Regions from separate parts of the Phytobacter palmae genome, predicted to be linked through region 3. Evidence: predicted binding sites of a transcription regulator. Region 3 holds the regulator's gene; each other region holds the start of a gene.
What was found. The regulator LexA, encoded in region 3, represses DNA repair genes until DNA is damaged. The targets are predictions, from matches to a motif close to TNCTGTATGTACATACAGNA.

Region 1 (7,752 bases), on a different contig from region 3:
TGCGGTCGGTTATGGCGGTACCTGGGTGAGCGAGCGCGACACGCGCCTTGGGGTCGTGGCAATGGGCTATGGCGATGGTTATCCGCGCGCGGCCCCGTCCGGGACACCCGTGCTGGTAAATGGCCGCGAAGTTCCGATTGTTGGCCGGGTGGCGATGGACATGATTTGCGTCGATTTAGGGCCGGATGCGCAGGATGCCGTTGGCGACCCGGTCGTCTTCTGGGGTGAAGGTTTGCCCGTCGAGCGTATTGCGCAAACCACCGGGATCAGCGCTTACGAACTGATTACGCGCCTGACGTCGCGCGCTGTCCTGAAATACGTCGATTAACACAGAATCGACTCTCCCCGGATATGGCGTAAACGCCTCATCCGGGCCAGCGTTTTCGCCTGCTTCGGGTACATATCCCGCTCGACCTTCTCTCTCTTCCGGTTTATTGTGTCTTATTCTTCCTACTGTAAACCTGGAGAACCGCCTCGTGTTTCAAAAAGTTGACGCCTACGCTGGCGACCCCATCCTTAGTTTGATGGAGCGTTTTAAAGAAGACCCGCGCAGCGACAAAGTTAACCTCAGCATCGGGTTGTATTACAACGAAGATGGCATCATCCCACAGTTACAGGCTGTAGCCGAAGCGGAGGCTCGCCTCAACGCCCGACCGCACGGTGCGTCTCTCTATTTGCCGATGGAGGGTCTGAATACTTATCGCCACACCATCGTGCCGCTGTTATTTGGCGCAGAGCACCCGGTGGTGGCGCAAAAACGTGTGGCAACGATCCAGACTCTGGGCGGCTCCGGGGCGCTCAAAGTGGGTGCTGATTTCCTGAAACGCTACTTCCCGGATTCCGGTGTGTGGGTCAGCGATCCAACGTGGGAAAACCATGTCGCCATTTTTGAAGGCGCGGGTTTTCAGGTCAGTACCTATCCATGGTTCGACAGCGAAACCAATGGCGTGCGCTTTACCGCGCTGCTGGAAAAACTCAATACCCTGGCGGAAAAGAGCATCGTTCTGCTTCACCCGTGCTGCCACAACCCAACCGGGTCAGATTTAACGAACACGCAGTGGGATGAGGTGGTAAATGTACTGAAAGCCCGTAACCTGATTCCTTTCCTCGACATTGCCTATCAGGGTTTTGGCGGCGGTATGGAAGAAGATGCGTATGCGATCCGCGCGATTGCTGACGCGGGTTTACCGGCGCTGGTCAGCAACTCGTTTTCCAAAATTTTCTCCCTCTATGGCGAGCGCGTAGGCGGACTTTCTGTTGTCTGTGAAGATGCGGAAACGGCGTCTCGCGTCCTGGGACAATTGAAAGCAACGGTGCGTCGAAACTACTCCAGCCCTCCGAACTTCGGTGCGCAGGTTGTGGCGACGGTACTGGGCGATACAGCGCTGAAAGCCTCGTGGCTGGCCGAAGTCGAGACAATGCGTACACGCATTCTGGCGATGCGTCAGGAGCTGGTGAATGTGCTGAAAGAGGCTGTTCCGGGACGAAACTTTGACTACCTGCTTAAACAGCGCGGTATGTTCAGCTATACCGGCCTGAGTGCTGCCCAGGTTGATCGTCTGCGTGAAGAGTTTGGTGTCTACCTCATTGCCAGTGGGCGTATGTGCGTTGCAGGGCTTAATAGTCGCAATGTACACCGCGTCGCTCAGGCCTTTGCCGCTGTGATGTAAATTCGCCCTATTTTCCTCCCGTCAGGGAGGAAAATGTCGCGATCCTGCTACGAATAATCCTGTTTGCGCTGATGAAACCGCAGAAACATCTTCCTTTCCCCCGTGCCTGAGGGTATGGTCAGAAAGCTTTTTGATGCCTTGCACGCTATCTGACCATAACGGACTGAAAATTTAGGGATAAATATGCGAAAGTTCACCTTAGCCCTCTGCTTATCGTTTTCGCTCACCGCGGCTTTCTTTGCCGAGGCTTCTACGCCAACCCCGGATAGCACAGGCACCAACGTTGCTAAACTGGCTGAACAGGCCCCCATTCACTGGGTCTCCGTCGCTCAGATCGAACATAGCCTTGTGGACCGCCCACCGATGGCAGTCGGGTTTGATATCGACGATACGGTACTGTTTTCCAGTCCCGGTTTCTGGCGCGGCAAAAAAATGTACTCCCCGGATAGCGAAGCCTATCTCCAGAACCCGGAGTTCTGGGAAAAAATGAATAATGGCTGGGATGAGTTCAGTATTCCCAAAGAGGTCGCGCGGGCGTTGATCGCGCTACATGTGAAACGTGGCGACACTATTTATTTCATTACCGGACGCACCCAGACGGCGACGGAAAGCGTTACCAAAACCCTGCAGGAAGATTTTTTAATTCCGGCAGCGAATATGAACCCGGTGATTTTTGCCGGGGTGAAAGACGGCCAGAACAGCAAGACGCAGTGGCTGATCGATAAGCAAATCAAAATCTTCTACGGCGACTCGGATGATGATATGACGGCGGCGAAAGCGAGTGAAGCCCGTCCGGTACGCATCCTGCGCGCCTCGAATTCTACCTACCGTCCGCTGCCACAAGCGGGGGTGTTTGGTGAAGAGGTTATCGTAAATTCCGAATATTAAGATTCTGCTGTTGTTTTTTTAAGCAAATCTGGGCTGTCGGGTTTTACCTTTCGCCGACTTGCTGCACACTTAAAAAGATTCGTCTTTTAAAAGGAAGCAGCAGATGTGGTATCAACAGACTCTTGTACTCGGGGAAAAACCCCGGGGTTTTCATCTGATCACTGATGAGGTGCTGGGACAGATCCGCGATCTGTCTCGCATCAGAACAGGGTTGTTGCATCTGCTCCTCCAGCACACTTCCGCTTCTCTCACCCTCAATGAAAATTGCGACCCTACCGTACGTCACGACATGGAGCAGCATTTTCTGCGAGCGGTGCCGGATAACGCCCACTACGAGCATGACTATGAAGGCGCGGACGATATGCCTTCGCATATCAAGTCTTCCATGCTGGGTGTGTCGTTATTACTTCCTGTCCACAGCGGGCGCGTTCAGCTTGGGACGTGGCAGGGGATTTGGCTGGGAGAGCATCGTATCCACGGCGGTTCGCGAAAAATCATCGCGACGCTACAAGGGGAATAAAGATGACAATTTCGGAGTTACTGCAGTATTGCATGGCGAAGTCGGGTGCCGAGCAGAGCGTACACAGCGACTGGAAGGCCACACAGATAAAAGTTTCAGACGTGCTTTTTGCGATGGTAAAAGAGGTGGAAGGTCGCCCGGCTGCGTCTTTGAAAACCAGTCCGGAACTGGCTGAGCTACTGCGCCAGCAGCATAGCGACGTGCGCCCGAGCAAGCACCTGAACAAAGCACACTGGAGCACCGTCTATCTCGACGGCTCGCTGCCTGATTCGCAGATTTACTATCTTGTGGACGCCTCATACAAACAGGCGATAGAACTGTTGCCTGAACAGGTCAGGCAACAGCTTTACTCCACATCATCCAGAGCGTAATTCTGCCCGGAAGATTATTTAAGCATCGGTTTCAGGAATCGCGCCGTGTGTGAGGCTTCACACTCGGCGACGGTTTCCGGTGTACCGGAAACCAGAATTTCCCCGCCGCCGCTGCCGCCTTCCGGTCCGAGATCGACAATCCAGTCCGCAGTTTTAATCACGTCCAGATTATGCTCAATGACCACGATGGTATTGCCCTGGTCACGCAACTGATGCAGAACGTCCAGCAGTTGCTGAATATCGGCAAAATGCAGACCAGTCGTCGGCTCATCCAGAATATAGAGCGTCTGGCCGGTGCCACGTTTCGAGAGTTCTCGCGCCAGCTTCACGCGCTGCGCTTCACCGCCGGAGAGCGTCGTCGCTGACTGACCGAGGCGGATATAGGTCAGGCCCACGTCCATCAGGGTTTGCAGCTTGCGCGCCAGCGCCGGGACGGCATCAAAGAAGTCACGGGCCTCTTCGATAGTCATATCCAGCACTTCGTGGATGGTTTTCCCTTTGTACTTAATCTCCAGCGTTTCGCGGTTATAGCGTTTGCCTTTGCACTGGTCGCACGGCACATAGATATCCGGCAGGAAGTGCATTTCAACCTTGATCACGCCGTCGCCCTGGCAGGCTTCGCAGCGTCCGCCCCGGACGTTAAAGCTGAAACGTCCGGGGGTGTAGCCGCGTGAACGGGATTCCGGGACACCGGCAAACAGTTCACGAACCGGGGTAAAAACGCCGGTATAGGTCGCCGGGTTGGAACGTGGCGTACGGCCAATCGGGCTCTGGTCGATATCGATGACTTTGTCGAAATGTTCCAGCCCCTGAATGTCACGATAAGGCGCGGGTTCGGCGATGGTGGCGCCGTTTAACTGGCGCTGGGCGATCGGGAACAACGTGTCATTAATCAGCGTGGATTTACCCGAACCGGATACACCGGTGATACAGGTGAAAAGCCCTACCGGTAGCGTCAGCGTCACGTCCTTCAGGTTGTTACCGCGTGCCCCGGTCAGTTTGAGCACTTTTTCCGGATCGGCTTTAACGCGATTTTTCGGCACCGCAATTTTACGTTTGCCGCTCATATACTGTCCGGTGAGGGACTCGGGCACGGCCATAATTGCATCCAGCGGGCCTTCGGCGACCACTTGTCCGCCATGCACCCCGGCGCCGGGACCGATATCGATCACGTGGTCTGCGGCGCGAATGGCATCTTCATCATGTTCGACGACGATGACCGTGTTGCCGAGGTTACGCAGATGGATCAGCGTACCGAGCAGGCGTTCGTTATCGCGCTGATGCAGGCCGATGGACGGCTCATCCAGAACATACATGACACCCACCAGACCTGCGCCGATCTGGCTGGCGAGACGAATACGCTGCGCCTCGCCGCCGGAGAGGGTTTCAGCGGAACGGGAAAGCGTCAGGTAATTCAGGCCAACGTTAACCAGGAATTTCAGGCGATCGCCAATCTCTTTCAGAACTTTTTCAGCGATTTTCGCGCGCTGGCCGGACAGCTTCAGATTATTGAAGAAGTCCATTGCGTGGCCGATGCTCATGTCAGAGATAGTCGGCAGCGGCGTATTTTCAACGAAAACATGGCGGGCCTCACGGCGCAGGCGCGTACCTTCGCAAGTAGCACATGGACGGTTGCTGATAAATTTCGCCAGCTCTTCACGCACCGCGCTGGATTCCGTCTCTTTATAGCGACGTTCCATATTGTGTAGCACGCCTTCGAACGGATGGCGGCGCACGGAGGTATCGCCACGGTCGTTCATATATTTGAATTCAATACTTTCTTTGCCGGAGCCGAACAGCACCACTTTATGTACGGTTGGGCTGAGGCTCTCCCAGGGCGCTTCCACATCAAATTTGTAGTGGTCCGCCAGCGATTTCAGCATCTGGAAATAGTAGAAGTTACGGCGATCCCAGCCGCGAATTGCGCCACCTGCCAGCGACAGTTCCGGGTTTTGAATCACACGGTCAGGATCGAAATATTGTTGTACGCCGAGGCCGTCACAGGTCGGGCAGGCACCTGCCGGATTGTTAAAGGAGAACAGGCGCGGCTCCAGTTCGCGCATGCTGTAACCGCAAACAGGACAGGCGAAGTTGGCCGAGAAAAGCAGCTCTTCGGCTTTGGGATCATCCATGTCGGCGACTACAGCCGTGCCACCGGAAAGCTCCAGCGCCGTTTCGAATGACTCAGCCAGACGCTGCGCCAGATCCTCGCGCACTTTAAAGCGGTCGATCACGACTTCAATGGTGTGTTTCTTTTGCAGCTCCAGCTTCGGCGGATCGGAAAGATCGCAAACTTCGCCATCAATACGCGCGCGGATATAACCCTGGCTTGCCAGGTTTTCCAGCGTTTTGGTGTGCTCGCCTTTACGCTCTTTTATCACCGGCGCCAGCAGCATCAGACGTTTGCCTTCCGGCTGCGCCAGGACATTGTCGACCATCTGGCTGACGGTCTGTGCCGCCAGTGGGACGTCATGGTCAGGGCAGCGCGGCTCACCTACGCGGGCAAACAACAGACGCAGATAGTCATGAATCTCGGTAATCGTCCCGACGGTAGAACGCGGGTTATGTGAGGTCGACTTCTGCTCGATAGAAATAGCAGGAGAGAGCCCTTCAATATGGTCAACGTCAGGCTTTTCCATCAGCGAAAGGAACTGACGGGCATAAGCGGAAAGAGATTCAACGTAGCGACGCTGCCCTTCGGCATACAGAGTGTCGAAAGCCAGTGAAGATTTACCCGAACCCGACAGACCGGTGACAACAATCAGTTTGTCGCGTGGAATGACGAGGTTGATGTTTTTGAGATTATGGGTGCGCGCGCCCCGTACTTCGATCTTATCCATTCACCTTTCCCGGTAATAACTCGGCATGCCTGGTCGATTTGAAGGACAACCGGCGGTCAGAAACGGCTAATTATGACACAATTTAACCTGGCTGGATATACAGTATTGGAATGCAAATTCAGAGGGGATGTGCAACAATGTCGAGTCCAGGCGACAACTCTGGAAGATCCTTCGCAGCTATGAACATGTCGCATGGAAATGGTACACTCCCGCGCTTACACTATTTAGAAATGTTTTCAGGAGACACGATCATGGCCAGCAGAGGCGTAAACAAGGTGATTCTCGTCGGTAATCTGGGCCAGGACCCGGAAGTACGCTATATGCCGAGTGGTGGTGCAGTGGCCAACATTACGCTGGCGACATCCGAATCCTGGCGTGATAAAGCGACCGGCGAAATGAAAGAGCAGACTGAATGGCACCGCGTTGTGCTGTTCGGCAAACTGGCGGAAGTAGCCGGTGAGTATCTGCGTAAAGGTTCCCAGGTCTATATCGAAGGTCAGCTGCGTACCCGCAAATGGACCGATCAGTCCGGTGCTGAGAAATATACGACCGAAGTCGTGGTTAACGTGGGCGGCACCATGCAGATGCTGGGCGGCCGTCAGGGCGGTGGTGCTCCGGCAGGCGGCAACATGGGCGGCGGTCAGGGTCAGCAGGGTGGCTGGGGTCAGCCACAGCAGCCGCAGGGCGGTAACCAGTTCAGTGGTGGCGCACAGTCTCGCCCGCAGCAGGCTGCTCCGGCACCGTCTAACGAGCCACCGATGGACTTCGACGACGATATTCCGTTCTGATTGCTGTCATCTGCCTTATCTGCGCGACCCGCTATGGGAAACGTATCAACAAAAAACCCCGCATTGCGGGGTTTTTTGTTACTGGCTGACGTTATTTGTCTCTTTTCGTGTCAGCAGATTTTTGGCAATAAAAAAGCTCCATACGGGAGCTTTTTTATTAAAGAAGGGCTGCCATCAGGTAATGACCATTGGCCATTCGGGAGAGGCTTTCTCTGACATCTCCGTCATAATATTGATGACGTTGTGCCAGACGGCATGGACATCGACCATCGTAATGCCCAGCAGGCCCGTCGCGAACCAGCAGGCTGCTACCAGACCAAGGCCGCTGCTGATCACAGCAAGACCGACATAATCTGCTTTACGAAAGCGAATGTTCAACGTGCTGGCCATAAACATCAGCACTGCACTCAGTATCTGCCAACGAAGAAGAACGACACTGGTGGTTAATGTAGCCATGAAAACGATCCTCGAAAGAAAAACTTTCAGGCACAGGGGGTAACGCCATGAGCCTGAGCAATGTGTGCAGGCGCAGAAAATCTGCAGAAGTAACGTTCTACATTGAAACAGTGTTTCCTGTCTCAAGAATGTGTGAACTATATCACATTTGTTCTTTTATTAGCCAGTGTGCAAATGAGCAAAATTTTCTGTGCAAAGTGGCATTTTGCGCAAAGGGGG
Region 2 (7,752 bases), on a different contig from region 3:
AGGTTCGCCAGCGGTTCATCCAGTAACACCACTTCCGGTTCCGACACCAGGCAACGGGCCAGTGCCACACGCTGACGTTGACCGCCGCTGAGTTCCTGCGGCGAGCGCCCGGCATAAGCGCCAAGTTCCACCACATCCAGCGCTTCCATCACCTGCTTCTGGCGCGCAGCGCCATTCACTTTGCGCAATTTCAGCGGATAACCCACGTTTTCCGCCACTGTCATATGTGGCCAGAGGGCATAAGACTGAAACACCATTCCCATATCGCGGGTCTCCGGCGGCATATGCACCCGCGCGTCTGCCAGCAGGCGATCCCCCAGCAACAAACGTCCGGAGGAGAGATGTTCAAGCCCGGCGAGTATCCGCAGTGTGGTGGTTTTGCCGCAGCCACTCGGCCCCAGCAGCGCGGTGAACGCCCCTTCTGGAATGGTCAGGTTCAGATCCCGCACGACAGCCTGTTCACCAAATACCTTGTTCAGCCGTTCCAGTTTTAGCTCTGCCACGGGATAACTCCTTTGGGTAAATATTTGCCAAGACTACTCAGCAATAACATGACGCAGGCCACCAGCCCCACGACTAACACGGAAATCGCCGAGGCCAGCACCTTGTTGCCGCTTTCGTCGAGATTAAAAATCACCACGCCGAGCGTCTCTTTGCCCGCGCTCCACAATAGCGCCGAGACGGTCAGTTCATTAACGGCGGTCAGAAAGACCAGCAGCGCCCCGGCAAATGCGGCGGGAGCGAGCAACGGCAGCACAATATGGCGTAGACGCTGAGAGAAGTTGGCACCGGCCAGACTTGCCGCCTCTTCCATCGCCGGATCGAGCTGCAGCATGCTGTTATGCACCGGCTTTAGGCAGACCGTCAGGAAGCGGGCAAGGTAGGCGAGGAAAATGATGGTCAGCGTCCCGCTCAGGCTGATGCCCACCAGCGGCAGCGGACGGGCAAACAGCAAAATAAAAGCAATTGCCAGCACCACGCCCGGCAGGGTGTAGGGAATATCAATAACGCTGTACAACCACCGTAGCGGGCGGCTGGGGAAACGCACCAGCAGCCACGCCAGCGGCAGACACAGCAACATCAAAACCAGCGAGGCGCTCACGGAAAGCGTGATGCTGTTAGTAAGTGCTCGCCAGGTGGCGCTCTGGTTATCAAACATCGCTCCCCAGGCGGCAAAGGTCAGCGTATCGGCATTCAGCGGCACGCCCAGGGTGGGGACCAGTGACGTTGCAATCAACGCCAGCAGCGGTGCCAGCAGAATGGCGAATAACACCATCCCCAGCAGCACTTCGGTCGCCAGTCGCCATTTGCCTAACTGAAAACTGAGCGCCCGCCCGGCCATTCCGATAAGCGGTAAAGCATGGCGGCGCTGCATAACGCCCTGCAAGGTCACGATACCAATGGCGAGAATGCCCATCAGCACAGACAGCGCCGCAACGTCATTTAGCATCGACGGACCAAAGCTGGAGAGCGTCTGGTAAATCTGAATCGGCAGAACGAAATAGGAAATGGGTATACCGAGCATGGCGGGAATACCGAAGTTACCCAGTGCGGAGACAAACGCAATCGCCGCTCCGGCCCACAGCGCGGTGCGGCATAGCGGCAATACGATATCAATAAATACCCGCCACAACGACGCGCCATTCAGACGCGCGGCTTCTATTTGCTCTTTTGGCAGGCACTGTAACTGCGTGCGCAGGGCCAGAAAGACCAGCGGTGCATGCTGGATCCCAAGCAACAGCGCTATGCCTTCCGGCGAATAAAGAGGATTGCTACTGCCAAACCCCGGCGCAAGCCCGATACTGTTGAGCAAAATGCTGCTGGGGCCAAACAGCTGCAGCCAGCTCAGGGCGGTGACCTGCGGGGGGATCATCATCGGCAACATGAACAAAAAGACCCAAATCCGCTTGCCGCGAATATCGGTCAGGGCCAGGCAAAAGGCAAAAAAACTGCCCAACAGCAGCGACAGCACCGTGCCCAGGCCGCTGGTATAGAGACTGTTGTACAGCGCAACCCAGGTGGATTCACTGCTCAACACTCGCCACAGGCTACTGTGGCTACCTTGCTGCCAGTCAAAGAGGGCGGAAAAAAGCAGTCGCAGGCTGGGAAGCAGGCTCAGCAAAGCGATCAGCGCGAGTAAAAGCCATAGCAGCCCTTTCGGCGGGCTGCTGGCGGCAGACTGATTCAGTGTCATGTCCGTCATGACTTAGCGGTTCCCGAACAGATCGGCAAAACGCTTTTTGTTTGCTTCGGTATCAGCCAGCGCTTTTGCCGGGTCGTATGGCATCAGTTTAATGGTGTCACGCGCCGGGAAACCCTGCGGAACCGGCAAACTGGCGTCCGCCGTCAGGTAGCCCTGTTTGAGCACCAGCTTCTGCCCGTCTGCGGAGAGGACAAAATCAATGAAGGCTTTCGCACCCTCAGGGTTTTTCGCCCCTTTCATCATGGCAACCGGCTCGGTGACGATGCTGACACCCTCTTTCGGGAAGACGAACTCAATCGGCGCGCCTTTGGCTTTCTCGCGGATCGCCATGTAATCCACCAGTACGCCGTAGGCTTTGCTGCCGGAGGTGATAGCACTCATCACGCCGCCATTACCACTCTGCGGCATCGCGCCGTTTTCTTTCAGTTTCTCGTAATACTGCCAGCCCAGTTGCGGATCATTCATTAACGTCGCCATATGAATCTGCGCGGCGCCGGAATAGAGCGGGCTTGGTAAGGTGGTCATGTTTTTCAGCTCAGGCTTGAGCAGATCCTGCCAGGATTCTGGCTTCACCGGGGCTTTGCTGTGATACGCAATGCCCGTGGTGATAAGTTTCGTGCCGTAGTAGTAACCATCTTTATCATACAACTGTGCATCGTAGCGGCTGGCCTGCGGTGATTTGTAAGCCGTCAGCAGATTTTGCTGTTTCAGAGACTCCATCGACACGCTATCAGCAATGAGTAAGACATCCGGGCTGGCGCCACCGGCAGAAATTTCGGCCTGCATACGGGCAATCAGCTTTGCGGTCCCATCGCGAATCCATTTTACTTCGACGTCCGGGTGCGCCTGTTCAAAAGCGCTCACCGTCATTTGCGCGTCTTCGGTTGGCTGGCTGGTATAAAGCGTCAGAGTGGATTTTGCGAAAGCGCTACCACTCATGAAAGCCAGCAAAGCCGCTGCCAGCGCAATTTTCTTACTCATGGTTTCGTCCCCTTGGTTTTCGTTGTGACGATTAAAACAAGGGAATCTGACAGAAATATGACCCGTTTTTTTCGTAGTAATAATTTCATATTCGCCGGATAGCATGAGCGCAAATCCCCACTGCCGGATGCAAATATGACTCCAGAAGCACGTCGCAGCGCGATTGTCGCCATCGTGACAGAGCACGGTGAGAGTAGCATTGAACAACTGGCGCACTATTTCGGCGTCTCGCTGCAAACCGTGCGCAGCGATTTGCGTGAACTCACCGCGCAAGGGCTGTTATTGCGCCGTCATGGCATGGTCGCCCCTTTCGCTCGCGAAAATATTGGTTATCAACAGCGCGAGATCGTCAACGTTAACGGCAAACGCTGGATTGGCGAACGGGTCGCGCAGTTACTCAGCGAGGCGCAAAGCTGCTTTCTCGGTACCGGCACCACGGTGGAAATGGTAGCGCGTGCCCTGCCGGACGATATCCGTCTGGCGGTGTGTACCAATAACCTGCACGCCGCCACCCCGCTTAGTCTGCTCCCTGGTTGCGCACTGACTGTCGCAGGCGGTCGTGTGCGTAAGCGCGATCTGGATGTGATCGGCAGTGACGCTCTGACCTTCTTTCGCCGTTATCGCGTGGATATCGGCGTGGTGTCTGTCGGCGGCATTGGCGAAGAGGGTGAGTTATATGATTTCAACGACGAAGAGGTGGTGGCACGTCAGGCGCTGGTCGCCAGCGCGGAAGTCAATGTGCTGGTGGTCGACAGCACCAAGTTTGGCCGCCGGGCGATGTGCCGCAACGGCGATATCGGCGACTTTCATTATGTGGTGAGCGACAGAGCCCCCACAGGCCGCCAGCGCGACTTGCTGACACAGCGCCGTACACAGTGGCTGTGTCGGGAAGAGGAATAGCGCACCATCCTGACCGGACGGTGTGCTGAGCATTACGCCTGGCGCAGGTTCTGCGCCGCTTTTACCATGTTTGCCAGCGCGGCGCGGGTCTCTGGCCAGCCGCGCGTTTTCAGGCCGCAGTCCGGGTTCACCCACAGACGCTCAGCCGGAACACGCTGCGCCGCTTTTTTCAGTAAGGCTTCGATCCACTCCACGCTCGGTACGTTCGGCGAGTGAATGTCATATACGCCCGGCCCGATTTCATTCGGATAATCGAACTCTTTGAACGACTCCAGTAGTTCCATATCAGAACGCGAAGTCTCAATAGTGATCACATCGGCATCCAGCGCAGCGATGGAATCCATGATGTCGTTAAACTCGCAATAACACATGTGGGTGTGGATCTGGGTGTCATCTCTCACCACGGCCGCACTGATGCGAAAAGCCTCCACGCCCCACTCCAGATACGCATCCCAGTCGCGACGGCGCAGCGGCAGCCCTTCACGCAGGGCCGGTTCGTCAATCTGGATGATGCCAATACCGGCGGCTTCCAGATCTGCTACTTCATCGCGCAGCGCCAGCGCAATCTGTCTGGCGATGGTTTCCCGGCTCACGTCTTCACGCGGGAAGGACCAGCACAGAATCGTCACCGGTCCTGTCAGCATGCCTTTTACCGGCTTGTTGGTGAGTGACTGGGCGTACTTCGCCCACTCCACGGTGATCGCTTCCGGTCGGCTGACATCGCCAATCACCACCGGCGGCTTCACGCAGCGGGAGCCGTAGCTCTGCACCCAACCGTTCTGGGTAAAGACAAAACCGTCGAGATGCTCGCCAAAGTATTCCACCATATCGTTACGCTCGGCCTCACCGTGGACCAGCACGTCCAGGCCTAAATGCTCCTGCTCTACAATCGCCTGCCTGATGTGTTCAGCGATACCGGTACGGTAGTTGTTCGCATCCAGATTGCCCTTTTTAAAGTCCAGGCGCAGACCACGGATCTCGGTGGTCTGCGGGAAGGAGCCGATGGTCGTCGTCGGCCATGCGGGCAGGTTAAAGCGGGCGCGCTGTGCTTTGGCACGCTCTTCATAAGTGCTGGTACGCTGGCTGTCCTCTGCAGTTATAGCTGCAAGACGCTGCGCAACAGCGGTATTGTGCACACGGGTTGAGTGGCGGCGCGCCTGAATCGGGGCGCTCCATGCCTCAATTGCAGTGGTATCTCCGCTGTTCAGCGCATCACGCAATAGCGCCAACTCTTCACATTTTTGCAGAGCGAAGGCAAACCAGCTCTTCACCTCCGCATCGAGACGCGTCTCCACGCTCAGATCAATCGGGCTGTGCAGCAGGGAACACGAAGAGGCTACCCACAACGGGCGTTGCCCTGCCACCGCTTTAATCTGTGCATATTTCGCGCTCAAATCGGCACGCCAGACGTTACGACCGTTCACCAGCCCTGCCGAGAGCAGCCAGTCAGCGGGCAGGCGTGCGTGCAGTTCAGCAACGTCATCTTTACCGTGAATCAGATCAACGTGCAGACCCTGCACTGGCAGCGTGATAATGGTGTCGAGGTTCGGCGTCACACCTTCGAAATAGGTGGTCAACAGCAGTTTCACCTGGCCTGTAAGTGCGTCATAAGCCGGTCTGAAGGCATCCAGCCATTCTTGTGGCAGCTCAAGTACCAGCGCGGGTTCGTCGATCTGTACCCACCCGATGCCGCGTTTTGCCAGCTCAGCCAGCACCTGCTGGTAGACCGGCAGGATGTCATTGAGCAGGCTCAGGCGGTCAAACGGCTCACCTTTCACTTTCCCCAGCCACAGGTACGTCACTGGCCCCAGCAGGACAGGCTTCACCTTGTGGCCCAGCGCCAGCGCCTCATCCACTTCATCCAGCAGTTGCGTCCAGGTCAGTTTGAACTGCTGACCTTTCACGAACTCCGGCACCATATAGTGATAGTTGGTGTTGAACCATTTAGTCATTTCCGCCGCTGCCGCCGGTTCACCGGTGGGTGCGCGGCCACGACCTATGCGAAACAGGGTGTCGATATCGACGGAGCCGTCGCTGTTCTGATGACGAGCCGGGACGTTGCCGAGCAGCAGGCTGGTGGTCAGAACATGGTCGTACCAGGCGAAATCCCCCACCGGCAGCAGATCGATGCCCGCCGCTTTTTGCTGATCCCAGTGGCGAGCACGCAGTTCGCGCCCTGTCGCCAGCAGCTCTTCACGGGAGGAGTTACCCGCCCAGTAACTTTCTTGCGCTTTTTTCAGCTCGCGACGCAGGCCAACGCGAGGAAAACCGAGGGTGTGATTCAGTATTGTCATTTTACTTCCTCTAATTATATGTAAAGCCTATGGATTTTGAATTCAGGGAAGGCTGCCAGGTTGCTCATCCCCGGCTGCTTACTGGGGTAAGTGACCGGGGCGAGTAAACGCAGCCAACGCACCATAAATTTAAAAGACGAAGGATTTTGGACGTCCAGATGTTTACACATCCATATTTGGCGGTTACTGTATATTCCTCAAGCGCAAATTTGTCATGCCGAAGTGAAGGACTTTCATGATCGAAATTAAACATCTGAAAACGCTACAGGCGTTACGGAACTGCGGGTCGCTGGCTGCCGCGGCGGCGGCATTGCATCAGACGCAATCCGCACTTTCCCACCAGTTCAGCGATCTGGAACAGCGCCTTGGCTTTCGGCTCTTTGTGCGCAAAAGCCAGCCTCTACGCTTTACGCCGCAAGGAGAAATCCTGCTGCAACTGGCGAATCAGGTACTGCCGCAAATCAGCAGCGCATTACAGGCCTGCAATGAGCCGCAACAGACCCGCCTGCGAATCGCGATTGAATGCCATAGCTGTATTCAGTGGCTGACCCCGGCGCTGGAGAGTTTCCGCACCCAATGGCCACATGTGGAAATGGATTTTAAATCGGGCGTCACCTTCGACCCGCAACCCGCTCTTTCGCAGGGCGAGCTGGATCTGGTGATGACCTCTGACATCCTGCCGCGCAGCGGTTTGCACTATTCGCCGATGTTTGATTTTGAAGTGCGTCTGGTACTCTCCCCGGATCACCCACTGGCCTCACGCACACGGATCACCCCGGAAGATCTGGCTACAGAGACATTACTGATTTATCCGGTGCAGCGTAGCCGCCTTGATATCTGGCGTCATTTTCTGCAACCGGCAGGCATCAGCCCGCAGCTTAAAAGCGTGGACAATACGCTGCTGTTGATTCAGATGGTGGCGGCGCGGATGGGCATAGCCGCCCTGCCGCACTGGGTAGTAGAAAGTTTTGAACGCCAGGGTCTGGTGGTGACCAAAACCCTGGGCGAGGGATTATGGAGCCGGTTGTACGCTGCTGTACGCGATGGCGAGCAGCGCCAGCCAGTCACCGAGGCATTTATTCGCTCAGCGCGGAACCACGCGTGCGACCATCTGCCCTTTGTGCGGAGCGCGGAGCGACCCAGCGCCGATGGACCCATAGCGAGGCCAGTATCACCGTCCCACCAATGATAAAACTCGGCCAGTGCGGCTGCTCCTGCCAAATGGCAAGGTTAACCAGCAGCCCGGCCGGGACATGTACGTTATTCATGATGCCAAGCGTACCGGCATCCACCTGCGTAGCCCCGTAGTTCCACATAAAATAGCCCAGCCCGGAAGCCACTACTCCCAGCCACACCAGAATGCCCCATTGCAGG
Region 3 (7,752 bases):
TGCCATCATGACCACACGATTCAGTTGAAAAAAAAATCGCGCTAGTCGCGATTTTCTCTTTTAAGCAGATAAGCCATTTGAGGGTGGTACATCCATGTACCGTTCGGGCAGGGTAGCCATGAGGGTCTACACATTGAGGGGGATGTGAAGGCTACCAGCGGTAATCATTCCGCGTTTCCCAGTCGACGACTTCTTTTTCTGCCTGATCTTTGGCATAGCCGTAACGTTCCTGGATTTTACCGACCAGTTGGTCACGTTTACCTTCGATGATAGTCATATCATCGTCGGTCAATTTACCCCACTGCTCTTTCGCTTTACCTTTGAACTGTTTCCAGTTGCCGCTGACTTCGTCTTTATTCATTGTCATCTCCTCATCGTTGGTCATGGACAGCGTTATTCCTTTCGTTACGCTCTAAATATCCTGAACGTGATAATTATTGTAGTTAAGGATAGCGGCCATGAATCTATATTCGGAATTTTTAACCACCAGAATGGAAATTAACGGAATAGATATGCAGAACAAAACTGAGTGGGATCAGGGGGATAAAGCAAAAGTTAAAGCTTTGTCAGGAAAAGAAAGCAACCGTGACAGCAGAATTGCCGCCACGGATCAGAAGGATATTACAGCCATTCACCGTTGCGGATAACGCCAACCGCCAGCCCTTCAATAGTGAAGTTCTGCTCACGCAGGTTAACCACAATGGGGGAAAACTCACTGTTTTCAGGCAATAGCTGTACAGTATTGCCCTGTTTTTTCAGGCGTTTGACCGTCACTTCATCGTCAATACGCGCCACAACAACCTGTCCGTTACGAACATCCTGAGTTTTATGAACAGCCAGCAGGTCGCCATCCATGATGCCGATATCTTTCATCGACATACCGCTTACACGAAGCAGAAAATCAGCGTTAGGTTTGAAGAGAGAGGGATCGACCTGATAGTGTCCTTCGATATGCTGTTGCGCCAGCAAAGGTTCGCCAGCAGCGACACGCCCGATAAGCGGTAAGCCAGCATCATCTTCTTCTTCAAGAAGCAGACGAATACCGCGAGACGCACCCGATACAATCTCAATAACGCCCTTACGCGCAAGCGCTTTCAAGTGTTCCTCTGCCGCGTTTGGGGAACGGAACCCCAACTGTTGCGCGATCTCCGCACGCGTCGGCGGCATACCTGTCTGGTTGATTCGATCGCGAATAAGATCGAACACCTCTTGCTGCCTGGCCGTTAAAGCTTTCATTCCGCCCCCTGGGTGTATATACAGTTATGCTGTGAGTATATACAGCTAAAGGTGATTTTGAAACCAAAATTAAGCAAAAAGCGTAGTCTTAACGTATTTCTGGAAGCGTTATCGAAAATAGCCCCACAGCAGAGAAACCCAGGTGAACAGTGCCAGAAGAATGGCCATTAGTACGGCTGCAGACCCCATGTCCTTCGCACGCCCTGAGAGTTCGTGAAATTCAGACCCAATACGGTCAACCACCGCTTCAATCGCACTATTGAGGATTTCCACAATCATCACCAGCACGACAGAACCAATCAACAGAACACGCGTGATAGCGTCAACGTCCACAAAAGCCGCAATGATGATAGCAATAATGACCGCAACACCTTCCTGACGAAAAGCAGCTTCGTTAATCCACGCTGCGCGCACCCCTTTCCATGAATAGCCTGCCGCTTTAATGATGCGGGTAATTCCAGTGGTATTGTTGGCCATGAAAAACAACCTTTTTATGTAATGAACGTCAATGTCTATGTAAGCTTATAGAGGTAGAAAAGAAATTCTGCGGACTTTCTGATATTCTTGCCGCGCAATGGCATTATTAACCAGAGGCTTTACATCGTTTATGTCCGGCTGGCCACGAATTTACTACAAATTACTTAATTTACCATTAAGCGTCCTGGTAAAAAGCAAGTCTATCCCGGCGGAACCCGCCCAGGAATTAGGACTCGATACGTCACGCCCTATTATGTACGTTTTGCCTTATAATTCGAAGGCAGACTTGCTAACCTTGCGCGCTCAATGTCTGGCGCATGATTTGCCCGACCCCCTCGAACCGCTTGAAATCGACGGAGCGGAGCTGCCGCGTTATATCTTTATTCACGGCGGACCGCGCGTCTTTACCTGGTACACGCCAAAAGAAGAGTCGGTCAAGTTGTTCCATGACTATCTCGATCTGCACCGCAGCCATCCCGATCTGGATGTTCAGATGGTGCCTGTGTCGATGATGTTCGGTCGTTCTCCCGGGCGCGAAAAGGGCGAGGTCAACCCGCCGCTGCGTATGCTAAACGGTATTCAGAAGTTTTTCGCGATCTCATGGCTTGGCCGCGACAGCTTTGTGCGTTTCTCGCCGCCGGTTTCGCTGCGTCATATGGCAACCGAGCACGGTACGGATAAAATCATTGCGCAAAAGCTGGCCCGCGTAGCGCGTATGCACTTCGCCCGTCAGCGCCTGGCCGCAGTGGGGCCGCGTTTACCTGCCCGTCAGGACCTGTTTAATAAGCTGCTCTCCTCTAAAGCCATCGCCCGCGCGGTAGAAGACGAAGCGCGCAGCAAGAAGATCTCCCATGATAAAGCGCAACAAAACGCAATTGCGCTGATGGAAGAGATCGCAGCAAACTTCTCTTACGAGATGATCCGTCTGTCAGACCGTATCCTCGGTTTTACCTGGAACCGTCTGTACCAGGGCATTAATGTGCATAACGCGGAACGTGTTCGTCAGCTCGCCCATGATGGTCATGAGATTGTCTATGTGCCCTGCCATCGCAGCCATATGGACTATTTGCTGCTCTCCTACGTGCTCTATCATCAGGGGCTGGTGCCGCCGCATATCGCTGCCGGTATTAACCTGAACTTCTGGCCGGCGGGGCCTATTTTCCGTCGTCTGGGCGCGTTTTTTATTCGTCGTACCTTTAAGGGCAACAAGCTCTACTCGACAGTTTTCCGCGAGTATCTGGGTGAGCTGTTTAACCGCGGCTATTCAGTAGAATACTTTGTTGAAGGTGGGCGTTCTCGTACGGGTCGTCTGTTGGATCCGAAGACCGGTACGCTGTCTATGACGATTCAGGCTATGCTCCGTGGAGGCACGCGTCCGATCACGCTGGTGCCAATCTACATTGGCTATGAGCACGTCATGGAAGTTGGCACCTACGCCAAAGAACTGCGCGGCGCGACGAAAGAAAAAGAAGGTTTTGCCCAGATGGTACGCGGTTTGAGTAAGCTGCGTAATCTCGGTCAGGGCTATGTCAACTTTGGCGAACCCATTCCGCTGATGAACTATCTGAACCATCGCGTACCGGAATGGCGTGAGTCCATCGATCCCATAGAGGCTGTCCGTCCTGCCTGGCTGACGCCGACAGTGAATGCGATTGCTGCTGATCTGATGGTGCGTATTAACAATGCCGGCGCGGCAAACGCGATGAACCTCTGCTGTACCGCGCTTCTGGCTTCTCGCCAGCGTTCATTGACCCGTGAACAGCTTACCGAGCAGTTGAACTGCTACCTCAACCTGATGCGCAATGTGCCTTATGCGGCCGATATAACGGTACCCACCGTCAGTGCGGACGCGCTTATTGAGCACGCCCTGCAGATGAATAAGTTCGAGGTAGAGAAAGATACGATTGGCGACATCATCATTCTGCCGCGCGAGCAGGCGGTACTGATGACCTACTATCGCAACAACATTGCGCATATGCTGATGTTGCCATCGCTGATGGCGGCCATTATCACCCAGCATCGTCATATCTCTCAGGACGAAATGCTGCGCCATGTGGAACTGCTCTACCCGATGCTGAAAGCTGAGCTTTTCTTGCGTTGGGAAAAAGAAGAGCTGGCCGGCGTGCTGGAAAATCTTGCGCAGGAATTGCTGCGCCAGGGGCTGATCACCATGAAGGATGGCCAGCTCTATATCAATCCGGCACATTCCCGCACTCTGCAATTGCTGGCGGCTGGCGCGCGCGAAACGTTGCAACGTTATGCCATCACTTTCTGGTTGCTGAGCGCAAATCCGGCGATGAACCGCAGCACGCTGGAGAAAGAGAGCCGCACTCTGGCGCAACGTCTGTCTGTTCTGCACGGTATCAATGCCCCGGAATTCTTCGATAAGGCAGTTTTCAGTACTCTGGTGCTGACGCTGCGTGATGAAGGGTATATCAGTGATACCGGAGATGCAGAGCCCGAACAGACGCTGGCGGTATATCAGCTTTTAGCTGAGCTGATTACCTCAGATGTGCGTTTGACAATTGAGAGCGCGACGCAGGCGGAGTAAAGCATCGCATCCGGTAACTTCCCCGATGCGCTTCGCTTATCGGGGCTACACGAAGCTTTGCGCTTACGGTAGCCCCGATAAGGTAACGCCGCATCCGGGAAATCGTCTTACGCCAGGTAACTTGTCGCCAGACCGATAAACAGTACCAGCCCCACGTAGTTATTATTCATAAACGCTTTAAAACAGGCGTCACGATCGCGATTCACAATGAGCTTCTGCTGATAAGCAAACAGCGCCCCCGCGACAATGACCGACCAGTAGAAGTGCCAGCCTAAGCCATTGAGCGCACCAATCGCCACCATCAGCGCCAGGACCGCCACCTGTAGAATGCCGATGATGAGCTTATCGTGGCGACCAAACAGAATGGCGGTCGACTTGATGCCAATTTTCAGGTCATCGTCGCGATCAACCATGGCGTACTGCGTATCGTAGGCCACCGCCCACAAGATATTGGCGAGAAACATTATCCAGCAACTCAGCGGCACCGATTCGCTCACCGCAGCAAACGCCATCGGAATCGACCAGCCAAATGCCGCCCCCAGCACCACCTGTGGCAAATGGGTATACCGCTTCATAAACGGATATACCCAGGCAAGCAGAAGCGCCGCAACGGAGAGCAGAATGGTCATGGTGTTAAGCGTTAATACCAGGGCAAACGCCAGCACCACCAAAACCACAAACAGTATCCGCGCTTCGTTTTCCGTGACGGCCCCACTGGGCAGCGGACGATTGGCCGTGCGTTTCACATGCCCGTCAAATTTACGGTCCGCATAGTCATTTACCACGCAGCCTGCCGCACGCATCAGCCAGACCCCTGCCACAAAAACCATCAGGATCCACAGGGGAGGAACGCCCGGCGTTGCCACCCACAGCGCCCACAGCGTTGGCCAGAGCAGCAGCAGCGCACCAATGGGCTTGTCCGTGCGCATGAGTCGATGAAAAGCCAGCAGCTTATTCTGCGAGAGACTCCACTCCATTTTTTTTCCTCTTAGTACAGCGGTGACGCAGGCAAAAACAGTTCAGTCAGCAGGAGAGGTTTCCCTCCCAGGCGCAGGCGGGAGCGTCTTCCCCACAGCGTCTCATAGCGACCAACTTCAATAAAATCTCGTGTCAGCGTAGATGATGTAAAGAGATAACGCCCAAGCGGCGTGGTACCCAACTTCTGCAGTGCAAGTTCAGGACCGGTCAGGGTCGACTCCGGCACGACGGTGCGTCCGGCAAGCCAGGGTTCGCCATCAGCGCACAGCAGGATCTCCCGCAGCCAGTACCTCGAATCGTCAGGCAACAAATGGCGCTCGCCATCAAGCATATCGGACGTTACAAATCCTTCCTGGATAAGCGTCACGGACACCTGTTTACCCTGTTGCTCAAAACGTTTCGTCATGGAATCTTCCAGCAACAGCCAGTCCAGTTGCTGCGGATCGAGCGCGGGAAGTGCGTCAAAATAGCGCAGCGCACGCAATTGCGTAAGCGCGGGGTGTGACATGCCTTACTCTCCAATACATAACGTCACATTATTGTATCGCAGAACAGGCTGCCTCGGCGGGGAAACTTCATTCAGTTTTCATAAGCGCAACAGATATGCAACAGCGTCGTTGCGCCGGAAAAAAGGGTGCGTCAGGCGACGCACCAGTTGTTGCAAACATCAGCATTGCGGGGAGACGGTCACCCCTTGCCTTTTACACTGCTGATAAAGGTTTTCCGGGCGGATGTGGACCCGAGACGCTCAGCTTCATTCAGTAATTTCAGGGCCTTATCGATATCGCCTTTTGCTGCGGCCTGTTTAATGGCCTGGTTGAAATAGCTTTCAGTGTCATTCAGCATCGGCTCACTTTTCGCGGCAGGTGCAGGCGCAGAGGCTGGTGCGCCAGCCACAGCAGCAGGTGCGGCCGCCGGTGCGCTATAGGCTGTGGCAGGCGCGGCAGTATTGCCTACCGTCACCGGCCCTGGTCCGGATGAACCAAACAGCGGGCCAACCAGCACGCTGGAACCGCTGCTGGTTTTCACTTTCAGTTTCACCACACCCTCAGTAACGTGACGTGCTATCGGATCGGGGATATCCGGTACCGCGTTACCCGTACCTTTGGCGTAGGATTTAGCCGGGTCTATCAGTTTGGTGGTCTGGCGCAGATCGTTCTCGGTTGTGAAGACCAGCAGATAGATCTTTTGCTGGCCCAGTGCAGGCGTCAGGCGCATCACCCCTTCCAGCCTGTCGGCACTCATCACTCCCGGCTCCTGATAGGTGAAAAAGCTGCTGGGGAAGTACGCGGCAGGTGACATGTTCTGGTCGAGCACCAACACGTTTGGAGCAAAAACGCTGGTTTGTTTATTCACTTCACTACTGAGCGTGAGCGTCAGTTCACCGATGTTCGCCGGGACACTGTATGCGGCCACCGGGCCACTGATACCCGCCACATTCAGGCGCTGGCCCGTGGTGGCAAGCTCAGTTGTTTGTGTTTTGCTTTGATCGACAGGCGTCCAGCTCAGTTGCTGGAGTGCGGAGGCCGGAATGGCAGGGGCCGCCGTGGTATTTTGCGGGACAATGTTAACATCTGCGAAGCTAACCCCAGGCGCTGCGGCGAGTAAACCCGCGGTCAGGCACAGGGCGACGAAACTTTTTTTCATTTTCATTGTTATCACCTTCTTTACGAGAGACAGCTAACGCCCGGCAATAGCGCGCTATCTCGAAGAATTGAGGGGCTTGCGCCCCTCTTGTTTCGGTACGTCAGGTGGTGAGAATTACCACCAGATTTCCATCTGGGCGCCGAAGCTCCACTCGTCGTTATCACCACGGCTGAAGGTTTTCGCAGAGGTATCGCGATATGCTACGCCAGAGGTGTAACCGGCACCGGAATCGCTATTGGCATAGCCCCATTTCTCATCCCATTTCGCATAGGTTGCGAAAACACGAATCGCCGGACGAGACCAGATGCTGTCGCCAGCCTGCCACTGTTGAGCAAGGGTGATTTTGTACTGGTTGTTGGTTTCGCTGGTGCGCTGGGATTTGACGTTGTCATAACCCACTTCCAGCAGGGTGCTCATGATCGGCGTCCATTTGTACATAGGACGTACGCCCACAGTCCACCACTTGGTACCGTTGTTGTCGTCACGGTTGATATCCTGGTACATACCGACATACATCAGGTCCCAGCTGTCAGCAAGGTTGATTGCCCCGTGATCCAGAACACGCCACAGTGAACCGTTGTTGTTGATGCTGCCGCCCTGCGGAATACCTTTACCGTTAGAGGTCATGGAGTCTGTTGCGTATTGCAGAACAAACTTGTTGTAACCCTTCATCATGCTCTGGGTATGTTCAGCGGTGAACATCCAGCCATCTTTCGATGCGCCCGGCGCCAGGTCATATTTATCCGGCAGGTTGGTGTGACCGTAATCCACACCTAACTCCAGCGTACCGCCAGGGTTGATAGCCATTTGCGCTAAACGCATGTCGAAGACATCGTTCGGCACCAGGTTGTCATATACGCGAT
Region 4 (7,752 bases), on a different contig from region 3:
GTTTTCCAGTTCTACGCGGAACATAGTATTAGGCAACGTTTCCAGAACGGTGCCCTGCATTTCAATATTGTCTTCTTTGGCCATCTAATCCTCGGGGGTATCACTACCATATTTTTTTGAACCGGCAAGATAATGCCGAAGTTCGTCTGTTAAGTAAAGATTTGTGCGATAAAACGCAGCAAAGCGGCTTTTGCGCATTACCCTCACGCCACACTCACGGCACGCAATATGCGCAACGTGTAAAGGGGAACGAAGAAGGAAATGAAAGACGTCCCTGATACAAGCTTTCCCGAATGGTGGCGGGGTAACAGGCAGAAGCTGCTCTGAGCGTCCATTATAACACCCTGATAAAAAATGTGCCGAAAACATTCATCAGGCTGGCAAAAACAGTTCCCTGGGGACCCAGAAATGGGAGGGGAGCTTTTGCAGGCGGAGTTCTCCAAGCCATTCAAGGTATTCGCGGCGCGGGATTTCCACAGCTCCAAGCGAGGCCGTATGGGAGTTCAGCACCTGGCAATCAATCAGTTGACCACCATCGCGAGCGAAGGCATGGCTGAAAATCATTAACGCGGTTTTGGATGCGTTAACACGGCGGCTGAACATTGATTCGCCGCAAAACAGTGTCCCCTGTGACACACCGTACATGCCACCGACCAGTTCATCCTTCTCCCAGACCTCAACTGAATGGGCATATCCCAACTCATGCAGTCGATGATAAGCCAGCACCACGTCCGGTGTGATCCAGGTTCCCTCATCGCGATCTTCTGTACAGCCATCGATTACCCGCCCAAAGGCATGATTAATCGTAACGCGATAAGGAGAGGACTTGTGAAAGCGTTTCATACTACGGCTGACATGAAACTCTGCGGGCCACAATACGGCACGTGGATCCGGTGACCACCAGAGAATGGGATCCCCAGGCGAAAACCACGGAAAGATACCGCGCTGGTATGCCATCAGGAGACGGGCAGGGCTAAGATCCCCACCGAGTGCCAACAAGCCATTTGGTTCACGTAACGCCGCTTCCGGCGAAGGGAACGCAAGGGTATGACGAGACAGCTGGACCAGGCGCATGACACAACGCTCCACAACGCAACAAGGAATACCCCATATATATCGTCACTTCCAGCGCGGCACTTTAAAATCTTCCCACGAAGAGAGGCCTGAACTGGCGACATACATCGACTACAGACGTTGCTTAAACTGGTAATATCGACCCTGTTTTGCCATTAACGCTGCGTGATTACCTTGCTCAATTATTTGTCCGTTGTCCATCACAATTATCTGATCAAATCGACTCAGTCCGCGCAGGCGATGTGTCACCATGAGCACTGTTTTTTCTTGCATCACTTCTTCAAGCAACTCAAGAATTTGGCTCTCAGTGGCAGCATCAAGCCCCTCAGTCGGCTCATCCAGCAGGACCAACGGCGCATCGTGCAATAACGCTCGTGCGATAGCCAGGCGGCGAAGCTCGCCGCCGGAAAGTTGACGACCACCTTCACCCAGCCAGGCATTCAGGCCGCTATCATCAAGTAATTTCTCAAGACCTGTGCGAGTAAGTACGTCAGCCAGGTCTTCATCACTTGCCTGAGGCGCGGCCAGCAGCAGGTTATCACGAAGCGTTGCGCTAAACAGATGTACACGTTGCGGTACCATGCTGATACTCGCACGTAGCGCAGTTTCACTATAGTGAGTAAGCGGCACTCCGTTGAGTAATACTTCCCCGTGCTGTGGGTCCCAGGCACGCGTCAATAGCTGTAGCAGTGTCGATTTACCGCAACCTGTGCGCCCCAGCACGGCAACATGTTCGCCAGCGTTGACTGAAAGACTAATGCCATCCAGCGCCTTTTGCGGTTGCTCAGGATAGCTAAATGAGATGTCCTGCAGGTGTATATTGGCCGCTGCAGGTGCTATCACTGAGGCCTGTGGGAACTGCACTTCGGGAGGGCAGTCGGTAATTTGCGTGATACGCATCGCCGAGGCGATAACTTGCCCCAGATGCTGGAATGCGCCTGTAACCGGGGCAAGCGCTTCAAAGGCAGCCAATGCACAGAACACGAAAAGGGCGATAAGTGCGCCTGGTTGAGTGTTATCTCCCACGCTGCCTGAGGCGAACCACAGCATGGTCAGCACTGCAATCGCGCTAATAAGTAACATTACAGCCTGGGACGCGGCCGTCAGATCGGACTGACGACGCTGGGCGTCATGCCAGCTCAATTCCGTATTTTCCATCTGTTCGCGATAGCGCTGGCTGGCACCGAAAATCGCCAGTTCCGCCTGGCCCTGTAGCCAGGTGGTTAATTGTTGGCGGTATTGCCCGCGAAGTTGCGTCAGACTTTCGCCGGTGGGTTTCCCGGCACGATAAAAGAGCGGCGGCAGGATAATCAGCGTGGCCAGCATAATCCCACCCAGCATCAGTGCCAGGGGGACATCCAGTATGCTTAACCCTACGGTGACCACGATAATCACAACGAGAGCGCCGACAAGAGGGGAAATGACGCGCAGATACAAGTGGTCAAGTGTGTCGACATCCGCAACCACGCGATTAAGTAACTCACCCTGGCGAAAACGTGACAGACCGGCGGGAGAGAGTGGTAACAGCTTGCTGAATGTAGTTACACGCAAATGTTGCAGCACGCGGAAAGTCGCGTCATGACTGACCAGCCGCTCAAAATAGCGCCCGGCAGTACGTGTAATCGCTGCTCCGCGAACTCCCGCAGCCGGGAGCATATAATTAAAGCTGTAGAGTCCGGCTGCACCGACCACTGCTGACGCAGATAAAAACCAGCCGGACAAGGTCAGCAGGCCGATGCTGGCCAGCAATGTGACAATCGCGAGGATCACACCCAGCAACAGCAACCAGAAGTGGCGCTTATAGAGAGCGAGATAGGGCAGAAGTGCGCGCATTTAAATGTCCTCCTGGCGATGGGCGAGGAGCGCGGCAAAGGCTCCCTGCGCAGCGGAAAGTTCCGCAAAAGTCCCTTGTTCGATGATTTTTCCATCATCCATGACCCAGATAGCGCTCCAGTCGGCCAACCCTTCTAACTGATGTGTCACCATAAGCGTTGTCTGGTTCTGGGACGCATCATTAAGCGCTTGCATTACGCGCTGTTCACTGTGCGCGTCGAGACTTGCAGCAGGTTCATCCAGCATCAAAAGCTGGCATTGGTTAAGCAGGGCGCGGGCGACGGCAACTCGCTGAGCCTGGCCTACGGAAAGACGCGTTCCCTGATCGCCTGGCGCTGTTTCCAGCCCCTGGGGTAAGAGCGGTAAAAATTCACTCACCCAGGCTTTATCCAGCACGGCCTGCAGTTCAGTGGCACTGGCATCCGGTCGTGACAAGAGGATATTTTCCCTTAAGGTAGTGGCTGGCAACTGCGGGTTTTGCCCGACCCAACTGATAAGCTGGCGCCAGCTATCCGGATTCAAATCGCGCAATTCAACGCCGTTGACCCGCAACGAGCCTTCATAGGGCAGGAACCCGGAAAGCGCATTAACAAGCGAACTCTTGCCGGAGCCGCTTTTTCCCACCAACACCACGCGCTGCCCGGCTGGCAGCGTGAAATTCAGTGGCCCGGCAAGTATGTTGCCTTCTGGCGATTTAAGAACCAGGTCTTGCGCCGTGATGCTTACCGCCTCATCCGCTTTCAGCGCAATATCACCACGCTGCGGATGGGCAAGGGGTGCTTCCATAAAGGTTTTCAGACTGTCGGCGGCACCAATTGCCTGAGCTTTGGCGTGGTAGAACGTCCCCAGATCGCGCAGCGGCTGGAAGAACTCTGGGGCCAGAATCAGGGCCAGAAAACCGGCAAACAGCGTTACGCCCGTGCCGTAATGACCAAAATTGAGTTCTCCCAGGTAAGAGAAGCCAAAATAGACCGCCACCAGAGCGATAGACAAGGAGGTAAAAAACTCCAGCACGCCAGAAGAGAGGAACGCCATACGCAGGACCTCCATCGTACGGCTGCGAAAATCCTCGGAGGCCTGACGAATATTTTCCGTTTCCGCTGCACCACGATCGAAGATACGCAGTGTTTCCATACCGCGTAAGCGGTCAAGGAAATGGCCGCTCAGGCGCGCAAGTGCTTTGAAATTACGTCGGTTCGCATCGGCTGCGCCCATACCCACCATCGCCATAAAGATTGGAATGAGCGGGGCGGTTGCTAACAAAATCAGGGCGGCGGCCCAATTAATCGGAAAGAGAGTAATGACAATCAGCAATGGTACGCTGGCGGCCAGCGCCATTTGAGGCAGGTAACGTGCATAGAAATCATGCATATCATCAATTTGTTCAAGGATAAGCGTAGCCCAACTGCCTGCGGGCTTACCCTGAATCCAGGCGGGACCGGCTTGCTGTAGCCTGTCCAGCACCTGGCGGCGTATTTCGAAACGGATGTGCACGCCAGCATGAAAACCGACGCGCTCACGCAGCCAGACAACCCAACTGCGTAAAATAAAAATCAGCACCAATAAGGCAAAAGGCAGCAGCAATGCTTCGCGCGGGATATTTTCCATAATCATATGATTCAGGATTGTGGCGAGTATCCAGGCCTGAGCAACGATAAGAACGCCACTAACCACGCCCAGCAGGCGGGACATCATAAGCCAGCGACGGGAAATGACACTTTGCTGTTTTAACCAGCGGGTTAACTCTTGTTGACGGGTTTTATTCATTGCGCGCTTTGCAGGTGAAGTTATCGAAATTTTTGAGCTTCGCAATGTTACATCGGCGCAAAAATAAAGGCGACTTATAGTCGCCTTATTTACCTTTGTTACTGAGTTGTAACGTTTATTTACTTTGCGCTAACCCATCGAGGTAGCGCTCTGCATCCAGCGCCGCCATACAACCGGTACCGGCTGAGGTGATCGCCTGACGGTAGATATGATCCATCACATCACCTGCAGCGAAAACGCCTGGAATGCTGGTCTGAGTGGCATTGCCATGAATACCGGACTGCACTTTGATGTAGCCATTTTCCAGCTCCAGTTGACCATCAAAAATGGCAGTGTTCGGGCTGTGGCCAATAGCGACAAACAGGCCGGCTACATCAAGTGATTCAATGTTATCCGCGTTTTCGGTATCGCGAATACGCAGGCCACTAACACCCATCTGATCGCCCGTGACCTCTTCCAGAGTACGGTTGGTGTGCAGCACAATGTTGCCACTGGCCACTTTGTCCATCAGACGTTTAATCAGGATTTTTTCCGCGCGGAAAGAGTCACGGCGGTGAATCAGGTGTACCTCAGAGGCGATGTTCGCCAGGTACAGTGCTTCTTCGACGGCGGTGTTACCTCCACCGATGACCGCGACTTTCTGATTGCGGTAGAAGAAGCCATCACAGGTGGCGCAGGCAGAAACACCGCGGCCTTTAAATGCTTCCTCAGACGGTAGACCTAAATAACGCGCGGAGGCGCCAGTGGCGATAATCAATGCGTCACAGGTGTATTCGCCGCTATCGCCGAAAAGGCGGAACGGACGATTTTGCAGATCAACCTTGTTGATGTGATCGAACAGAATTTCGGTATCAAATTTTGCGGCATGTTCATGCATCCGCTCCATCAGGAGCGGCCCGGTCAGATCGTGCGGGTCGCCCGGCCAGTTTTCCACCTCAGTGGTCGTGGTGAGCTGACCGCCTTTCTCCATACCAGTAATTAATACCGGCTCCAGGTTTGCACGCGCAGCGTAGACCGCAGCGGTATATCCCGCAGGCCCTGAACCAAGGATAAGCAGCTTACTGTGTTTGGCCGTACCCATGAGATCCTCATTATTGTTTGGCAGACATGGGGCTGGATTGTAGGGAATTTACTGGCGTAAAAAAAGGGCACAGCAGTTTTGTTAACGATATGTGTAATAGATGGCACTAATCATTTAACGCTGAATGCGATCCCGAACATAACAATTTCTTCTGAAAATAGGACCGTTATAAGGTGATTAAATGAGTATTGCCTAAGGGCGATGATGAATATGTGGCATGTTGTACTAAAAAAAGATGTTTTGCTTTGACAATGCCCTGCGCTTTTGCGAAAACATCAAAGGAAGAAAAAAGCAGTGTTTCACGCGTGATGCAAATTCATGCATGTAAATACCATTTTTACCGGGCTAGCGAAATCTACGCATGGCGTGGACAGACGCCATTCGTGATGTCGATAGCTGCCGTAAGGCAACGGACTTCTTAATGCAGACCCTGGGATTACACGCGGTATTATCATTATCTACTTGCGAGTAAAGCGACGGGCAAAGACCCTGAACAGTGAAGTGCACAGGGTCAAGACAGGAGTAGGGAAGGAATACAGAGAGACAATAATAATGGTAGATAGCAAGAAGCGCCCTGGCAAAGATCTCGACCGCATTGATCGTAATATTCTGAACGAATTGCAAAAAGATGGGCGTATTTCCAACGTCGAGCTTTCTAAACGAGTGGGACTTTCTCCTACGCCGTGCCTTGAGCGCGTGCGCAGGCTGGAAAGACAGGGTTTCATTCAGGGCTATACAGCGCTGCTGAACCCGCATTATCTGGATGCATCACTTCTGGTATTTGTTGAGATTACTCTGAATCGTGGCGCACCGGATGTGTTTGAGCAATTTAACGCCGCAGTACAAAAACTTGAAGAAATTCAAGAGTGTCATTTGGTATCTGGTGATTTCGACTACCTATTGAAAACACGCGTGCCGGATATGTCTGCTTATCGCAAACTGCTGGGGGAAACCCTGCTGCGACTGCCGGGCGTGAATGACACCCGTACTTATGTGGTGATGGAAGAGGTCAAACAGAGCAATCGTCTGGTTATCAAGACGCGCTAATACGGAACAGGTGCAAAATCAGCTTTTTTTGATTACACTCCTGTTAATCCATACAGCAACAGTGCCGGGGTTACCCGGCGCTGTTGTCCGTTTTAGCTGGAGAGCCTTACTTGAGCCAGGAATACACAGAAGACAAAGAAGTCACACTAACCAAGCTAAGCAGCGGGCGTCGACTCCTTGAGGCGTTGCTGATCCTCGTTTCTCTGTTTGCCGTCTGGTTAATGGCGGCGCTCATTAGTTTTAATCCTTCTGATCCCAGTTGGTCGCAAACCGCATGGCATGAACCCATACATAACCTGGGTGGTGCGCCTGGGGCGTGGCTTGCGGATACATTATTCTTCATTTTTGGCATCATGGCTTACACCCTGCCGGTTATTATTATCGGTGGTTGCTGGTTTGCTTATCGCCATCGCGCCAATGAAGACTTTATCGATTATTTCGCTGTTTCGTTGCGTCTTATTGGCGCATTAGCGCTGATCCTGACCTCTTGCGGTCTGGCGGCCATTAACGCTGACGATATCTGGTATTTCGCCTCTGGCGGCGTCATCGGTAGTTTGCTGAGCACGACTTTGCAACCACTGCTGCATAGCAGTGGGGGCACCATCGCCTTGTTGTGTGTCTGGGCGGCCGGACTAACGCTGTTTACGGGCTGGTCCTGGGTGACTATTGCTGAAAAACTGGGTGGCATTATCCTCGGTATTCTCACTTTCGCCAGTAATCGCACACGCCGCGACGATACCTGGGTCGATGAAGATGAATACGAAGAAGAGGAATACGACGACGAGCCTGCAGCCCCGCGTGAATCGCGTCGTGCCCGTATTTTGCGTGGCGCACTGGCTCGCCGTAAACGCGTAGCGGAGAAATTCGCCAATCCAATGGGGCGTAAAACCGATGCAGCATTGTTCTCCGGAAAAAGGATGGATGATGATGAAGAGGAGATTGCCTACAGC

Region 1: the regulator LexA is predicted to act here: its motif matches at 6,375-6,394, upstream of uvrA (excinuclease ABC subunit UvrA).
Region 2: the regulator LexA is predicted to act here: its motif matches at 6,563-6,582, upstream of metR (HTH-type transcriptional regulator MetR).
Region 4: the regulator LexA is predicted to act here: its motif matches at 6,841-6,860, upstream of AAIG39_RS11665 (DNA translocase FtsK 4TM domain-containing protein).

The regions. Positions count from the first base shown of each region.
Region 1 covers NZ_JBCIVJ010000040.1:6,364-14,115, forward strand. The annotation lists gene alr (alanine racemase) at 1-328, shown strand, start outside; gene tyrB (aromatic amino acid transaminase) at 477-1,670, shown strand; gene aphA (acid phosphatase AphA) at 1,854-2,558, shown strand; gene AAIG39_RS24825 (secondary thiamine-phosphate synthase enzyme YjbQ) at 2,662-3,078, shown strand; gene AAIG39_RS24830 (MmcQ/YjbR family DNA-binding protein) at 3,081-3,449, shown strand; gene uvrA (excinuclease ABC subunit UvrA) at 3,464-6,289, opposite strand; gene ssb1 (single-stranded DNA-binding protein SSB1) at 6,541-7,077, shown strand; gene AAIG39_RS24845 (YjcB family protein) at 7,252-7,533, opposite strand.
Region 2 covers NZ_JBCIVJ010000019.1:61,370-69,121, reverse strand. The annotation lists gene AAIG39_RS20215 (ABC transporter ATP-binding protein) at 1-503, opposite strand, end outside; gene AAIG39_RS20210 (ABC transporter permease) at 491-2,203, opposite strand; gene AAIG39_RS20205 (ABC transporter substrate-binding protein) at 2,207-3,184, opposite strand; gene AAIG39_RS20200 (DeoR/GlpR family DNA-binding transcription regulator) at 3,320-4,084, shown strand; gene metE (5-methyltetrahydropteroyltriglutamate--homocysteine S-methyltransferase) at 4,117-6,378, opposite strand; gene metR (HTH-type transcriptional regulator MetR) at 6,614-7,567, shown strand; gene AAIG39_RS20185 (carboxylate/amino acid/amine transporter) at 7,455-7,752, opposite strand, start outside.
Region 3 covers NZ_JBCIVJ010000025.1:712-8,463, forward strand. The annotation lists gene zur (zinc uptake transcriptional repressor Zur) at 1-45, shown strand, start outside; gene AAIG39_RS21890 (CsbD family protein) at 152-361, opposite strand; gene AAIG39_RS21895 (hypothetical protein) at 459-647, shown strand; gene lexA (transcriptional repressor LexA) at 622-1,236, opposite strand; gene AAIG39_RS21905 (diacylglycerol kinase) at 1,345-1,713, opposite strand; gene plsB (glycerol-3-phosphate 1-O-acyltransferase PlsB) at 1,844-4,264, shown strand; gene ubiA (4-hydroxybenzoate octaprenyltransferase) at 4,372-5,241, opposite strand; gene ubiC (chorismate lyase) at 5,253-5,750, opposite strand; gene malM (maltose operon protein MalM) at 5,930-6,895, opposite strand; gene AAIG39_RS21930 (maltoporin) at 7,004-7,752, opposite strand, start outside.
Region 4 covers NZ_JBCIVJ010000008.1:52,947-60,698, reverse strand. The annotation lists gene infA (translation initiation factor IF-1) at 1-84, opposite strand, end outside; gene aat (leucyl/phenylalanyl-tRNA--protein transferase) at 373-1,074, opposite strand; gene cydC (heme ABC transporter ATP-binding protein/permease CydC) at 1,186-2,907, opposite strand; gene cydD (heme ABC transporter permease/ATP-binding protein CydD) at 2,908-4,674, opposite strand; gene trxB (thioredoxin-disulfide reductase) at 4,790-5,755, opposite strand; gene lrp (leucine-responsive transcriptional regulator Lrp) at 6,308-6,802, shown strand; gene AAIG39_RS11665 (DNA translocase FtsK 4TM domain-containing protein) at 6,913-7,752, shown strand, end outside.